One region of the Hominilimicola sp. genome, then DNA from elsewhere that is predicted to be linked to it. Evidence: predicted binding sites of a transcription regulator. Region 1 holds the regulator's gene; each other region holds the start of a gene.
The links. Region 1 encodes Rex, which represses fermentation and respiration genes when NADH is low (regulators of the CRP and FNR family bind a similar motif). Its sites were predicted from a motif close to ATTGTTAANNNNTTAACAAT; they were not measured.
Positions count from the first base shown of each region.

Region 2: the regulator Rex is predicted to act here: its motif matches at 4,577-4,596, upstream of ACLTU0_RS07770 (phosphoenolpyruvate carboxykinase (GTP)).
Region 3: the regulator Rex is predicted to act here: its motif matches at 2,457-2,476, upstream of gap (type I glyceraldehyde-3-phosphate dehydrogenase).

Region 1 covers NZ_JBKVWU010000100.1:262-6,054, reverse strand. Annotated here, with positions in the region: gene ACLTU0_RS09300 (Gldg family protein) at 1-150, shown strand, start outside; gene ACLTU0_RS09295 (DUF4340 domain-containing protein) at 147-1,526, shown strand; gene ACLTU0_RS09290 (alpha/beta hydrolase) at 1,529-2,326, shown strand; gene ACLTU0_RS09285 (redox-sensing transcriptional repressor Rex) at 2,484-3,122, shown strand; gene ACLTU0_RS09280 (Asp23/Gls24 family envelope stress response protein) at 3,135-3,950, shown strand; gene uvrB (excinuclease ABC subunit UvrB) at 3,971-5,793, shown strand, end outside.
Region 2 covers NZ_JBKVWU010000065.1:5,100-10,892, forward strand. Annotated here, with positions in the region: gene ACLTU0_RS07755 (S-layer homology domain-containing protein) at 1-1,027, opposite strand, end outside; gene ACLTU0_RS07760 (TPM domain-containing protein) at 1,215-1,964, opposite strand; partial or broken gene ACLTU0_RS07765 (LemA family protein) at 1,966-2,529, opposite strand; gene ACLTU0_RS07770 (phosphoenolpyruvate carboxykinase (GTP)) at 2,673-4,454, opposite strand; gene ACLTU0_RS07775 (DUF6062 family protein) at 4,984-5,736, shown strand; gene uxuA (mannonate dehydratase) at 5,777-5,793, opposite strand, start outside.
Region 3 covers NZ_JBKVWU010000009.1:26,820-32,612, forward strand. Annotated here, with positions in the region: gene rpoC (DNA-directed RNA polymerase subunit beta') at 1-2,342, shown strand, start outside; gene gap (type I glyceraldehyde-3-phosphate dehydrogenase) at 2,583-3,596, shown strand; gene ACLTU0_RS02300 (RsmF rRNA methyltransferase first C-terminal domain-containing protein) at 3,845-5,200, shown strand; gene ACLTU0_RS02305 (BlaI/MecI/CopY family transcriptional regulator) at 5,212-5,565, shown strand; gene folE (GTP cyclohydrolase I FolE) at 5,586-5,793, opposite strand, start outside.

The DNA.
Region 1 (5,793 bases):
TTTACTGTAGATGAAAAAACACTTGTAAACAATGTTATTACATTATCTGATTTAGGTCAAACAATTATTTTTGCATTTGTTGTAATTATAATACCGATTACCGTATTAATAATCGGACTTGTAATTTGGATAAAAAGGAGAAATCTATGAGTAAAACAACGAAAAGCATAATTATAGCCGCGTCAGTGATTATAGTGCTTATTGTCGGAACGATTGTTATAAGTAATATTGACACGTCAAAAGATAATAATGTTGATACAACCGATGATTTATACAGTATCTATTCAGCTGATACAACCGATATTTTATCTGTAAAGTCAGAGAGTGAAAACGGTACAATTACAGTAAAAAGTATAGGCGATTCGGAATGGTCCGTAAATGATATGGATGCGTCTGAAATAGATTCTTCAAAAGCCGGTGCGCTTGTCGGTACAATTTCAACATTGTCATCAAAAAACAAGATTGAAGAAAATCCGGCTGATTTATCACAATACGGACTTGACAATCCACAAGTCACTGTTACAGTTGAAAAGAAAAACGGTCAGATTGATAAAATGATTATCGGTGATTTAAGTCCGACACTCGGAGAATATTTTGTGATGAAAGACGGCGATAATACTGTCTATACAATATATGATTTTAAAGTTGATACTTTAAAAAAGCCTATCAGCTATTATAAAGAATTCAATCGTTTCAGCATTAATATTGACAATATTAATGACATTAAAATTGTCCGCAGTGATGAAACTATTGAAATCAGAATATTAAGCAATATAAATAACAACACAAATAATGTATGGGAAATGGTACAGCCGTATCAGAGCGGTGCCAATGATGACTATATCGATAACAAAATACTTGCTCCGATAGAGGAAATTTCACTTACTACACCGATTGAAAATGCTGACGGCGGTTTCAGTGAAAAGTCGCCTGTTTTAATGATAACCGTTAAGCCTTACGACAATTCAACAGGCAAATACGGCGAAGAATATACCGAAACACTTACAATTGGTCGCACAGACGGTGATATGACTTATGTAAAATATAAGGAACAGGTATTTAAAGTTTCATCGGACATTATATCTTTTGCGAATGACTCGTCATACAACATTGTAAGTAAATTGCAGGCACTTGTTGATATTTCGGAAGTTAAGAGTGTAACGGTAGAGTATAACGGAGCAGAACATACGATTGATATAACTCATAACGATTCGGATATGACTTTTGTGCTTGACGGTCAAAAGGTTGATACAAAGATAACACAAGCAATATACAAGAGCATTGTCGGTTTGGCGGTTGACGGAGTATATAAAGACGAAACACTCGGCGATACCGTTATGAAAATAAAATATAAAGGTATCAAGAGCAGTTCTGATACAGAAATCGAATTTAAGAGTATTGATGATTTGTACTGTGCTTTAATCCGCAACGGTAAAACAGAATTTACAATCAAGAAAAGTAAGCTTAATGAATTTATGGATTTATTCACTACTTATGGTGAAAATCCGGAAAAGCAAGGAGATTAATTATGGAGAATTTATGGAATGACGTGATTCCTTATTGGAACGAAGAATTTATAGAGGCTGATGAAACAGCGGTAAGAAAACCGACTATAACGGCATATCCTGCACATTCAAAAGGTGCTGTTATTATTTTTCCGGGTGGTGGCTATGTAATAAGAGCCGACCACGAAGGTACTGCATATGCTAAGTGGTTGCAGTCAATCGGTCTTACTGCATTTGTGGTTGAATACAGAGTTGCACCGTACAAACATCCGGCAGAAATAAGTGACGCAATGCGTGCTGTTAAATATGTCAGATATTACGCCGACAAATACGGCATTGATAAGGATAAAATTGCAGTTATGGGTTCAAGTGCCGGCGGACATTTGGCGGCCTCTGTTTCTGTTCATTATGATAAGAAAATGTATGAAGATACAGATGAAATAGATAAAGAAAGCTGTAAGCCTAATGCGACAATTTTGTGTTACCCTGTAATAGATATGTTCGAATACAGACATGATGGTTCAAGACAAAACTTGATAGGCGAAAGAGCATTACATTCTGATAAAGAGCTTATGTCGCTTTATAAACACGTCACACCTAATACACCGCCTACATTTATATGGCATACATCATCAGACCAGGCAGTACCGGTAGAAAATTCTTTGATGTACGCCGACGCACTAAGCAAAGTGCAAGTTTCGTATGAAATGCACATATACCCAATCGGTTCTCACGGCTTGGGCTTGGCAGACAGTATACCGCACGTTGCACAGTGGAAAGATTCTCTTGAAAAATGGATAAAACTTAATGATTTAATTTAAGTAACTAATGTCACAATAAGTCAGTATCGGCTTGTTGTGACATTTTTTTATATGTGTAAAATGTCAAAATACAAAAAAATACATTTAAAAAGACTATACAAAACGAAATGAGTGTGATATAATAAATGTTATATAATTAACAAGGGGTTTAGAGGACATGAGTGAAAATGAAAAGAAAGTTCCTACGGTCGTAGTTAAACGTCTGCCACGCTATTACAGATATTTGGGCGAACTTTTAAAGCAGGATATAAAGCGTATTTCCTCAAATGCACTTAGCGTAAAAATGAACGTGACTGCATCACAAATCAGACAGGATTTTAACTATTTCGGCGGTTTCGGTCAGCAGGGATACGGCTATAATGTCGAACATCTTTATAACGAAATCGGTGACATATTAGGACTTAATGACGGAGATACTACTGTTATAGTCGGAGCCGGTAATCTCGGCAGAGCATTGGCAAGTCATGATACGTTTGAAAAAAGAGGCTTTAAACTTGTAGGCATTTTTGATAATGACATTAATATAATTGGTACAAAAATCAACGGTATAGAAGTTATGTCAATAGATAAGCTTGAGGAATTTTTGAATTCGCATAGAGTTGACATCGGAATTCTTACCGTACCGAAAGCGGCAGTAATGGAAACGGCTGAAAAATTAGTTAATTGCGGAGTTAAAGGTCTTATGAACTTTTCGTATACCGAACTTAAATTCGATAAGGACGTAGCGGTGGAAAACGTTCACCTTTCAGATCCGCTTATGACATTGTCATACAAAATCAAGCAAAATCAGAATTAAGGTGTTATAATTATGAGAGTTATCGCATTTGTAGGTCCGAGTGGAACAGGAAAGAGTTACAGAAGTGTTATGGTTTCGCAACAATACGGAGCTGACGCTATAATTGATGACGGCTTGCTTATTTCTCATGGAAAAGTTATAGCCGGCACATCTGCCAAAAAAGAACCGACAAAAATTGCGTCTGTTAAACACGCACTTTTTATGAATCCGTCGCAGGTAAATGAAATAAAAAAAGTTCTTAAAAGGAATAAGATTAAGTGCCTTATGATTTTGGGTACATCTGACGGAATGGTAAATAAAATTGCTAAAAATATCGGTGTTCATGAGGTTGAACAAATTATAAGAATAGAGGATGTTGCAACACCCGAAGAAATGAATATGGCACTTAGAATGCGTACAGTTGAAGGGAAACACGTTATTCCTGTTCCGACATTTGAAATAAAGAAGGAATTTTCAGGATATTTCTTGCATCCGTTAAGAAGATTTCAAAAAAATCTTGATTCGGAAATAACAACCGCCGAGGCTGATAAATCAATTGTCAGACCCACATTCAGTTATATGGGTGACTATATTATCTCAGATAACGTTATAAATTCAATAGCAATACATGAGGCACAAAAGATCAATGGACTAATTAAGGTGCAAAATATAAACCTAAGAAAAACAGGACACGGTGTACATATAGATATGACAGTCATTTTACAATATGGCTGTGATATTTTTTCTGTATGTAAAAATATTCAGCTTGCAGTCAGAAATAATGTTGAACAATATACGTCGATAAATGCAAGAAGAATAAATATACTTGTTAAAAATCTAAGGAAATAACCAGTAAGAAGGGGAGCTGTATGGATAAATTTGAACTTGTTTCTGAATTTAAACCACAAGGAGATCAGCCGCAGGCAATTCAAACACTTGTTGACGGAATAAAAAAAGGCGAGAAATGCCAAACTTTGCTCGGTGTAACAGGTTCGGGAAAAACTTTCACTATGGCAAATGTCATTGCACAAGTGAACAAACCTACCATTGTACTTGCTCATAATAAAACCCTTGCCGCACAGCTTTGCAGTGAATTTAAAGAATTTTTTCCAAATAACTGTGTTGAATTTTTCGTGTCGTATTACGATTATTATCAACCAGAGGCATATATTCCGCAAACCGATACGTTTATCGAGAAAAATTCACTGACCAATGATGAAATAGATAAACTACGTCACAGTGCCACATTTGCTTTGCTTGAAAGAAAGGACGTTATAATCGTAGCAAGTGTATCTTGCATATACGGTTTGGGCGATCCTGAAGATTATAAAAATCTTATGCTTTCTTTGCGTGTAGGAATGGTAAAAGACAGAGATGAGCTTCTAAAAAAACTTGTTTCAATGCAATATGAAAGAAATGATATTAACTTTGTCAGAAACAAGTTTCGCGTCAGAGGTGACGTGGTGGAAATATTTCCGTCCAATAACGGTGAAAACGCTATTCGTGTCGAGTTTTTCGGCGACGAAATAGAACGTATTTGCGAAGTAAACGTAGTTACAGGTGAAATTGTAGGTGTAAGGCAACACGCAGTTATATCTCCGGCCTCTCACTATGTTACAACCAACGAAAAAATGATTGCGGCACTTGCAGGAATAGAGGCTGAAATGCGTGAACAGGTTAAGTATTTCAAAGAACGTGATTTACTTATCGAGGCACAAAGAATTGAACAGCGTACAATGTACGATATAGAAATGATGCAGGAAATAGGATTTTGTCAAGGTATAGAAAACTATTCAAGACATATAAGCGGTCGTGCTCCGGGAAGTGCACCGTATACGTTGCTTGACTATTTTCCTGACGATTATCTTATGATTATAGACGAGTCACACGTTACAATACCGCAGGTGCGTGCGATGTATAACGGTGACAGAGCCAGAAAGGAAACGCTTATTAAATATGGTTTCCGTTTGCCGAGTGCGGCTGATAACAGACCTTTGAAATTTGAAGAATTTGAAGATAGATTAAATCAGGTAATATTCACAAGCGCGACACCGTCAGATTATGAAAAAGAACATTCAACGGTTGTTGCGGAACAGGTTATCAGACCGACAGGACTTCTTGACCCTAAAATAACAATTAAACCTACCGAAAATCAAATTGATGACCTTATCGGTGAAATTAATAAGCGTACCGAACAAGGTTTTAGAACGCTTGTGACAACGCTTACAAAACGTATGGCGGAGGATTTGACCGATTATCTTACCGGTGTAGGTATTAAAGTTCGTTATATGCACTCCGATATATCGACAATCGAACGTGCGGAAATTATCAAAGATTTGCGTATGGGTGAATTTGATGTACTTGTCGGAATTAACCTTTTAAGAGAAGGACTTGATATACCCGAAGTTGCACTTGTTGCGATACTTGACGCGGATAAAGAAGGTTTCTTAAGAAGTGAAATGTCACTTATTCAGACTATCGGTCGTGCCGCGCGTAACAGTGAGGGACAAGTTATTATGTATGCCGATACGGTTACAAAATCAATGAAAAAGGCGATTGACGAAACAGACAGACGTCGAGGTATTCAGCAGAAGTTTAATGAAGAACACGGCATAATACCAAAGACAATTAAGAAAGACATCAGAGATATTATAGAATCATTAAAGCCTATTGAGGACGATACCGAAACCGC
Region 2 (5,793 bases), on a different contig from region 1:
CATTTGACATTGATACAGCATATGTATATTCATCGTCATAATTTTTATATAAAGAAATGCTGTCTGTATTTATATTCTTAGGGATTGACAAAAGCTTGTTCGACTTTAATTTATTTTCCAAAGCGGTTCTTGAAATAAGTCCGTCTATATTGTCAAGCTCTTTTATTTCCTGTTCGGTAAGTCCGCCGTCTGCTGTTGCATCATTTGCACTTTCAGATTTGTTGCCGATGAAATATCTGTAATTTGTAACATCAACCGCATCACCCGTAAGTGCATTAATGTATTTGTCGTAGTCGTATTCCTGTGTGTATACAGGATAAGCTACCACGTTACCGTCCTCGTCAACATATGTACGATAAACCAACTCAAGTCCGAGTTTATCACTGTACGCTTTTTTTGCCTCATCAACGCTTATCGCATTATTGATTGACGGAAAATCCGCTTGTATATAGCCCAAATCAAAACCCATTACATATCCATCTGTACCGTCAATATTAACCGAGCCGTTTCCGTTCGTGAACAATACACCGTTTACATACGTTTTAATATAGAATGTATATCCGTTACCAAAAATACTGCCGTTGCTTCCATAAATTTTTATTTCATACGGAAAATCGGGATTAATTTGTTTTAAGAAGTTTTCCGCCGTCTTTTTTGCATCACTTTCGCTAATTTTCGGTAAATTCGGTGTGTTATTTTTATCATCAGATTTAAAACCGTGAATTGAATAGTTGGTTATAACTCCGTCTGCCGTACAAGTTATATTAACACTCTTGTTTCCGTCTTTTTCATTCCATGTAAAGTTATAAACTTTTTCGCCGTACTGTTCCTCTGTTCTGCTCGAAAATTCACTGCACTCACTCGGAATTTCAACTCTCTGTTTAACGCTTTCCAATATTTTCTGCATATTCTCTCTTGCAGATGTTTCTGTTTGCTGTGTGGCTAACGTTTCAGCGGCTAAAACTGCCGGTGATACTGCCGATACAGTAAGAGCCAACGCTGATGCTACCGCTAATAATTTTTTCATAATTTTTTCCTCCTTGTTAAATTTATCGGATTATTTTTCCTTTCATATATAATACTTTTCAGCACACCAAAAGGTTGCATTAAATTAAAAAAATTTTTATTTACACAAAAGGGTGTTGTTTTTAACACAACACCCTTTCAGACTGTCGACAAATTATCCGGAACGTGCAAGATATGATTTTTATATTTTAAAATTTACCGCTGGCACCGCCGCCGCCGAAACTTCCGCCGCCGCCGGAGAATCCGCCTCCTCCGCTGCTGCTTCCGCCGGAAAAACCACCGCCATAGTAACCGCCGCCGCTATGATAGCCGCCACGTCCGCCACGTCCGCCACGTCCTTTGATATTAGTGATAAATACCACAATCGCTAAAACTATGAAAAACACTACATATGTCATTATTTCAACCATAGTGTCATCATCATCTTCTTCATCGGGTGTCGGGTCTTCGAGTTCGCCGATTACCGAATCATAAATCTGCTTAATACCCTCGCTGTAATCACCTGCCGACAAAGAATCTGTTGCATTTCTGATAAATCGACCGCACTTACCGTCATTTAAAACGCCCTCAAGTCCGTAACCAACTTCGATACGAATATCACGGCTATCCATAACAAGGAGAATAAGAACTCCGTTATTCGCGTCTTTATCGCCAATCCCCCATTTTCTCGCCGTTTCAATCGAAAAGTCTTCAAGATCGTTTCCGTCTATACTTTCCATTGTCAAAACAACAACTTGCGGTCCGCCGTTAACATTGTACGCCTTACCTTTTTCAAATATATAATCCTCTGTTTCACTGTCAATAACATTCGCATAGTCATTTATAAAAAATCTATCCGTATGATTCGGTATATCAACCTTTGCAAACGCACAAATATTTATAAATAAAACAAACATTGCGGAAATTAATGCCGCGAAACGTATCTTCCCCCTACTCATATCAATCAAAACTTACAGAAGGAGCAGATTGTGCCGCACTGTCTGCCTCAAACTGTTGTTTCTTTTCAAAACCAAGCATATTTGCAAATATGTTTGTAGGGAATGAACGTATTTTTACGTTATATTTTTGAACGGCGTCATTATAATCCTTTCTTGCAACACCTATGCGATTTTCCGTACCTGCAAGTTCATCTTGAAGTGACAAGAAGTTTTCGTTTGACTTTAATTCCGGATATGATTCCGAAATTGCAATCAATCTGCTAAGTGCCGATGAAAGTTCTCATTTGCCTCTTGCCTCCTCAACTGTTCCCGCACCGGCAAGTTTTGCACGAGCGTCCGAAACCGCAGTGAACACTTCCGTTTCATGTGCCGCATATCCCTTTACAGTATTAACAAGGTTCGGTACAAGATCCATACGTCTTTGAAGTTGAACCTGTATATCGGCATATGCCGTGTTGGCCGATTCTTCTAAACTTATAAGTCCGTTGTAACTTCCTATAATGCTTACCGCTATAATTACGATTACCGCTATTATAACACCGATAATTACACCTTTTTTCTTCATATTTTCTCCTCTTTTCTATAGATAATCTGTATATATTATACACTTACATTTTAACCTATGTGTCTATAAATGTCAACAAAAAAAGCAGACAAAACCATAAAGATTTTGTCTGCTTTTAAATTCTTAATACACTGTAATTAAAATTACTTAGAAAGGTTAGCCTTTAACTTAGCAAGTTCGTCAGCCATTTCCTGTGGAAGTAAATCGCCGAACTGTGCAAAATATTCTTCGATATTTGCAACGTCTTCAAGCCATACCTGCTTATCGATTGTAAGAAGACCGTTAATATCAACATTTTCGTCTTCAAGACCTGTTAGGTCGATATCTTCAGGCTTTGGTAGGTAACCGATTTCGCTTTCAACAGCGTCAACCTTACCTGCACATCTGTTAAGAATCCAAAGAAGTACACGCATATTGTCACCGAAACCAGGCCACATGAAGTGTCCTTCGTCATCTTTTCTGAACCAGTTAACGTGGAAGATTTTTGGAGCTTTGTCGCCAAGCTTCTTACCCATTTCAAGCCAGTGACCCCAGTAAGTAGCCATATTGTAGCCTACGAACGGTTTCATAGCCATTGGGTCACGTCTAACAACACCTACTGCACCTGCAGCTGCTGCTGTTGTTTCTGATGCCATTGTAGCACCAACGAATGTACCGTGCTGCCAATCTCTTGATTGATATACAAGCGGAGCACACTTAGCACGTCTGCCACCGAATACAATAGCCTCTACAGGAACGCCCTGTGGGTTTTCGAATTCAGATGAGATACATGGGCAGTTGATAGCCGGAGCTGTAAATCTTGAGTTAGGATGAGCAAGATTGTTACCTGCTGCAGAGTATTCAGGACCGTTAACCTTTGAGCCCTTCCATTCTGTTGCATCAACAGGAGGATTCTTGTCAAGACCTTCCCACCAAACTGTATTGTCTGCATTGTTAAGAGCAACGTTTGTGAAGATTGTATTCTTCTTTGTTGATTCAAGAGCATTGAAGTTTGTCTTTACTGATGTACCAGGAGCAACACCGAAGAAACCTGCTTCAGGGTTGATAGCATATAGTCTGCCGTCAGGACCGATGTTTAGCCATGAAATATCATCGCCGACTGTCCATACTTTGTAACCTTGGTTCTTTAGGTATTCCGGTGGGATAAGCATTGCAAGATTTGTCTTACCGCAAGCTGATGGGAATGCAGCACAGATATACTTAACTTCGCCTTGAGGATTTTCAAGACCAAGAATTAGCATATGCTCAGCCATCCAACCTTGGTTCTTACCAAGATATGATGCAATTCTTAGAGCGAAGCACTTCTTACCAAGAAGAACGTTACCGCCGTAAGCTGAGTTGATTGACCAAATTGTGTTATCCTGTGGGAATTGAACAATATATCTGTCATCAGGATTTACGTCTTTCTTAGCGTGTAGACACTTGATGAATTCAGCGTTTTCGTCATTTCCAAGTTGATCAAGAACCTTTTGACCGATTCTTGTCATAATAGCCATATTAAGTACAACATAGATACTGTCTGAAAGCTCGATACCGATCTTTGAGAAAGGTGAACCTATAGGACCCATTGAATAAGGGATAACGTACATTGTTCTGCCCTTCATTGAACCTGCATATAGTTTCTTTAGCTTTGCATACATTTCGTCAGGAGCCATCCAGTTATTGATTGGACCTGCTTCTTCTTCTGTAGGAGTACAGATAAATGTTCTGTCTTCTACACGAGCTACGTCGTTTTCAGCTGTTCTGTGATAGTAACATCCAGGAAGCTTTTCTTGATTTAGTTTAATCATTTCACCTGTTTTAACAGCCTCTGCTCTTAGAGCCTCAAGCTGTTCTTCACTTCCGTCAATCCAAACAACATTGTCAGGTTGACACATAGCTTTCATTTCTTCAAGCCATGCAAGAACTGTCTTGTTTTCTGTCATGGTAAAAATCCTCCAATACATTTTTTAATTTTATACAGTGTTATTTTGTAACATTGTTTTCTATTTTATTGACAAGTGCATTATAACATATTTTTTGTTTTTTTTAAAGAATTTATAATGATTTTTTTATTTTTTTATCAGTTACTATCAGAAATACGTTATTTTTTCGTTAAAAATGTGACGTTTTGCACAAATAAATCATAACCTTTTTGAATTTGCAGAATACAACTTTCGTTTTTGTTCTTGAAAGGCAGTCTTTTAGGTGTTATAATAACAATATAACCGAGTCTGCCGACAAAATGTCGGCAGCTCCAAAAATCACATCATAGATGTAATTTTTGAGCGTTTTCAGAGAAAAAATCACAAAGTTCCTCCAAAGTCGAAACTTTGGATTTTAAGTCATTTCTGTCGCACAGGTCGCCAGAAATGATTTTCAGTGAGGTTACACCTCACACTCCAAAAAAAATGTAGACAAAACCACAGTGGTTTTGTCTGCAATATAGCTATTTGAAAGGCAGCTTTATTACTTATGAAAGAACAAATTTATACAATACCGGTAAATGAAGTTTACGATACAGACTGCGAATGTCCGCTTTGTGAACTTGAGAAAAAACTTGAAAAAGAAACGCTTGACTACACACTCGGTGCGGCAATGATGGAGCCTGAATTTCGTATGGAATCAAACGAAAAAGGATTTTGCAACCATCACTATTCAATGCTTTTCGGTATGTCAAACAAACTTGCACTGTCGCTTGTGCTTGACACACATTTAGAGGAAATACGCAAAAAATTTGATACGCTGAAAAAATCCGCGTCGGCTTTAAAAAATCAAAAAGGCGGTCTTTTTAAGAAAACAGGCTCGGCCGATTTTGCAAAAGCACTTTCCGAAAAACTTGACGGTATATCGGACTGCTGTGTTGTGTGTGATAAAATCAATCACACTATGGAAAGGTATGCCGATGTGCTTTTGTATATGTGGGCAAATGACGAAAAGTTTAAAGAAAAATTCAATAAATCAAAAGGTGTATGCTTAAAGCATATGAAATTGCTTGTTGATACAGTACCAAAATCATTAAAAGACTCACAAGCCGCCCAATTCCTTGCCTGCCTGTTTGAAAAGCAAGAAGCCGAACTTTCAAGAATACAGGAGGATATACATAAATTCACACTTAAATTCGACTATCGCAACAAAGATATGGAATGGGGTACCGCACAAGACGCACCAATCAGAACAATCGACAAAATTTCAGCTTTTATCAATAATGACTACGAAGAAAAATGACAAAAAGGCGGTTGACAAACTATCAACCGCCTTTTTTGTGTTATTTTGAGCTTTTTT
Region 3 (5,793 bases), on a different contig from region 1:
TAACGGTTCCTACACAGGATATGATTTTGGGTTCTTACTACCTGACAATTCAAAAGGAACATTATGACAGAATTATTGATACAATTCTTGATGATGAACCTAAAATCAATGTATTAATCGAAAGACTTTCTGATATGGAACAGGAAGAAAACGTTGTTATATACAATGAAGAAGAACCAATCAAGAGCTTTACTGATGTAAGAGAGGCTCTTAAATATATGAGAGAGTTGCCGGAAGTTGCAATGAATGAAACAGAAATTCACGCAAATCCTGTAACTTTGGTATTACCTAATAAATCACTTCAAATTTCACTAAAGAAATTAATAAGTGAGGCTAAGAAACTTGTAATAAAGAAGTATACTACATTTGATGAGGCACTTCTTGCTTATTATAATCACGAAGTAACTCTGCACGAAAGAATTCTTGTTGAAGTTACAAAGAAGATTAACGGAGTAGAAAAGTCAAAACTTATCGGTACAACTGTCGGTAGAATTATATTCAATAATAATATTCCTCAGCATATCGGTTATATTGACAGATCAAATCCTGAAAATGAATTTGACCTTGAAATCGACTTTGTTGTAGGTAAGAAACAGCTTGGTAAAATTATTGATAAGTGTATCAGAGTTTGCGGTACTTCAGAAACAGCCGAAGTGCTTGATAAGATTAAGGCCACAGGTTATAAGTATTCTACAAGAGGTGCTATAACTGTTGCCGTATCAGATATCGAGGTTCCTGAAAAGAAACAAGTTATCCTTGCTGACGCTGAAAAGCAAGTCGAAGGAATTATGCAGAAGTATCAGATGGGTCTTCTTACAAATGAAGAACGTTATCAACAGACAATTAAAATTTGGGCAAAGGCTTCATCTGATGTCACAGACGCCATGATGGAACACCTTGGTGAGTTCAACCCAATCTTTATGATGGCTGACTCAGGTGCCCGTGGTAGCGTTAACCAAATTCGTCAGCTTGCAGCTATGCGTGGACTTATGGCGGATACACAGGGTAGAACAGTCGAAATTCCTATCCGTGCTAACTTCCGAGAAGGTCTTAACGTACTTGAATACTTCATTTCATCACACGGTGCGCGTAAAGGTCTTACAGATACAGCTCTTAGAACAGCCGACTCAGGTTACCTTACTCGTCGTCTTGTTGACGTATCACAGGATGTTATCGTTCGTGAAATCGACTGCGGTACTGATGAAGGCGAATGGGTAACTGAAATCACTGACGGTAAAGAAAGTATCGAACCGCTATATGACCGTATCGTCGGCCGTACAGCTATGCAGGATGTTATTCACCCTGAAACAGGCGAAGTTCTTGCAAAGAACGGTGAACTTATAACAGACGTACAGGCTAATAATATTGTTAATGCCGGTATCGAAAAAGTATATATCAGAAGCGTACTTACTTGTAAGTCAAAAATCGGTGTTTGTGCTAAATGTTACGGTACAAACCTTGCTACAGGTGAACTTGTTAATGTCGGTGAGGCAGTTGGTATTATTGCCGCACAGTCAATCGGTGAACCGGGTACACAGCTTACAATGCGTACTTTCCACGCCGGCGGTGTTGCGTCAGGCAGCGATATTACACAGGGTCTTCCTCGTGTCGAGGAACTTTTCGAGGCAAGACGTCCAAAGGGTCTTGCTATAATCTCAGAAATCGGCGGTACAATTACTGTAACAGAATCAAAGCGTAAGAGAGAAGTTACAGTTGCCAATGACCAGACAGGTGAAGCTAAGACTTATACAATTCCATACGGTTCAAGTATTAAAGTTCATGACGGTGACGTTATTGAGGCGGGTGACGAACTTACAATGGGTTCTGTAAACCCTAATGATATTCTTCATATCAGAGGTCCTCATGCCGTTCAGGTTTATATCGCGCGTGAAGTTCAGAGAACATACCGTATGCAGGGTGTTGATATTAACGATAAGCACGTCGAAGTTATCACACGTCAAATGTTGCGTAAGGTTAGAGTTGAAGAGGCAGGCGAAACTGATCTTCTTATCGGTTCACTTGTTGATAAGTTTGAACTTGAAGAGGCAAACGAGAGAGTTAAGGAAAAGAGCGGTACTGAATTTGCAACTGCATCTCCTGTACTTCTTGGTATTACTAAGGCTTCTCTTGCAACCGAATCATTCCTTTCAGCCGCATCATTCCAGGAAACTACAAAGGTTCTTACAGATGCAGCTATTAAGGGTAAGGTTGACCCGCTTCTTGGTCTAAAGGAAAATGTTATCATCGGTAAACTTATTCCTGCCGGTACAGGTATGAGTATGTATAAAGATATTAATATTACTATCGACGGCGAAGAAGTTGACAACGAAGAAATAGAATAAAATAATTATGAACTGCTGTGAATTTTCATAGCAGTTCATTTTGTTTAAAAAAATTATATATAAAACTGATATAAATAGGCTGCTTTTTGTGCAAAAGGAAGAATTAATCATTAAAATGATATAAATTTAACATATAGGCTTGTATATTTTATAAATTTGATGTAAAATATATATAAATGGGCATATACTATGCTCACTCAAAGATAAAAAAATATATATATTTTTTAGGAGGAATTTAAAATGGCAGTTAAAGTTGCGATTAACGGATTCGGACGTATTGGACGTCTTGCATTCAGACAGATGTTCGGCGCAGAGGGTTATGAAGTTGTTGCTATCAACGACCTTACAAGCCCAAAGATGCTTGCTCATCTACTAAAGTATGATTCATCACAAGGTAAGTATGAAAAGGCTGATACAGTTTCAGCAGGTGAAGATTCAATCACAGTTGATGGTAAAGAAATCAAAATCTACGCTTTCCCTGATGCAAATAATTGTCCATGGGGCGACCTTGACGTAGACGTAGTTCTTGAATGCTCAGGTTTCTATACATCAAAGGAAAAGGCTCAGGCTCATATCAATGCCGGTGCTAAGAAAGTTGTTATTTCAGCTCCTGCAGGCAATGACCTACCAACAATCGTTTACAACGTAAACCACGAAACACTAAAGAAGGGCGACAACATCATTTCAGCTGCTTCTTGTACAACAAACTGCTTGGCTCCTATGGCAGACGCACTTAACAAGTACGCTCCAATTCAGTCAGGTATCATGTGCACAATTCACGCTTACACAGGTGACCAAATGACTCTTGACGGTCCTCAAAGAAAGGGTGACCTAAGAAGATCAAGAGCTGCTGCTGTAAACATCGTTCCTAACTCAACAGGTGCTGCAAAGGCTATCGGTCTTGTTATTCCTGAACTAAACGGTAAGCTTATCGGCTCAGCTCAGAGAGTTCCAACTCCAACAGGTTCAACAACAATCCTTACAGCTGTTGTTAAGGGTGACGTTACAGTTGACGGTATCAACGCTGCTATGAAGGCTGCTTCAAACGAATCATTCGGTTACAACACAGATGAAATCGTTTCATCAGATATCGTTGGTATGAGATACGGTTCACTATTCGATTCAACACAAACAATGGTTGCTGAAATCGGTGACGGTCTTTACGAAGTACAAGTTGTTTCATGGTATGATAACGAAAACTCATACACATCACAGATGGTTAGAACAATTAAGTATTTCTCAGAAAATTGCTAATCACAATTTGAACTTTTTTAAACAACTGCCTTTATGGCAGTTGTTTTTTTATATTTGAAATTTTCAAAAATTTCGTAGGGGCGATCATAGGTCGCCCTATTATGCTTTAAGTTTGTCAAAAATAGTTTTATCACATACAAAACCTCGTAGCGGAGATCATTGACCGCCACTTTTTTGTCTTTTATATTGACACGAATTAAAATTTAATTTATACTATTGTTATAGTAAAAAAGAAAAAGGGGATAAGTATGAAATTGCCTGAAAAATTTGAGGACAGAATGAAAAAAATGCTCGGAGATGAGTATGATGATTTTATAAAATCAATGGACGAAACTCCGATATTTACGGGAATACGCATAAATACATCAAAAGTCGGTGCAAAAGACGCAGTAATTAAGGAATTTGGTGAACTTCAGAATGTACCTTGGTGCAGCGACGGATTTTATGCAGATAAGTCTAAAATTTCAGGTAATCACCCTTATCACCTTGCGGGACTTTTTTATTTTCAGGAGCCGTCCGCAATGTCGACCGTATCGACTTTGAATATTGAAAGTGACGATTATGTACTTGATTTGTGTGCCGCACCCGGTGGTAAGGCTACTCAGGCAGGTGCATTTATCGGCAAAAACGGATTGCTTGTTGCAAATGAAATTGTAAAAAATCGTGCAAATATATTGTCTGACAATATAGACAGATTTGGTTTGACTAATGCAGTAGTCACAAATGAAACACCTCAAAGGCTGGCTGAAAAATATGTGCATTTTTTTGACAAGATTATAGTTGACGCACCATGCAGCGGTGAGGGAATGTTCAGAAAAGAGCCGCAGGCTGTGGACGAATGGAGTGTTGAACATACGGTTTCGTGCGGTGTAAGACAGAAACATATACTTGATTGTGCAATGAAAATGCTTAAAGGCGGAGGATATATTGTGTATTCAACGTGCACGTTTGCACCGGAGGAAAATGAGCAGGTGTGTGCGTATATGCTTGAAAATTATAATGTGGAACTTGTAGAACCGAATAATCTTGATATGCTGTCTAAAGGCAGAGGAGTGTGGTCGAATTCCGACTGTGATATGAGTAAAACACGAAGAATTTTTCCGCATAAAAATAACGGTGAGGGACATTTTGTGGCACTGTTTCACAGTTTGGACAATTACGAAAGTGAAGTAAGTAAGCCTAAAAAAACAAGTATGACGGACGCCGAAAAGGTATACAGACAATTTGAAAAAGAGTTTTTGAATACAGAACTTGACGGTGAATTTTGTCTGTTCGGAGAACAGCTTTACTTGAAACCGAAATGTATTGACGTTGATAAAATTAAGGTTGTCAGAAACGGTCTTAATCTCGGAATATATCGTAAAAACAGATTTGAGCCGTCATACGCACTTTGCCTGACACTTAAAAAAGAAGATTTTAAGAATACCGTTGATTTTGAATGTGACAGTGAAGAACTTAAAAAGTATCTTATGGGTAATACAGTCGAATGTGATAAAAAAGGCTGGAGTGCCGTAACCGTAAACGGTTATCCGATAGGTTGGGGAAAAGCGTCAAACGGAATACTGAAAAATCATTTTCCTAAATATTTGAGATTGAAAAGATAGGGAGAAAAATTATGAATTTGTTTGAATCTGAACGTAAGGTTATGGACGTTTTGTGGCGTGAGGGCAGTATAACCGCAGGTGAAATTGCAAAAATACTGAATATTGATATTGGATGGAACAGAAACACTACATATACAGTGATAAATAAGTGCATAAAAAAGGGTTATATATCGCGTGGAGAGGATAAATTTATTTGTACCCCTGTTATAACGAAAGATGAAGTAAAAAACGATGAATTGGAAGAATTGATGAAAAAATATTTTGATAATTCACCCGTAAAACTGTTTACTTCCGTTGTAAATTTGGCAGATAAACAGGAACTAAAGAAAATGAAGAAGATTATAAAAAATACCGCTAATCTTTAGATATTAGCGGTATTTTAATTTTAGTCTTTTATTAATTGATAAAATTCATTACGCAATTCGTGGTCGGTGTCAAAAAGACCGCGTATAGCACTTGTGCGTGTTTTAGCACCACGAGCCTTGATACCGCGAGCTGTCATACAGCTATGCTCACCCTCAACAACAACGATTACGTCCTCAGTATCGCAAACCTTTTGAATAACTTCGGCAATATCCGAGCAGATACGTTCT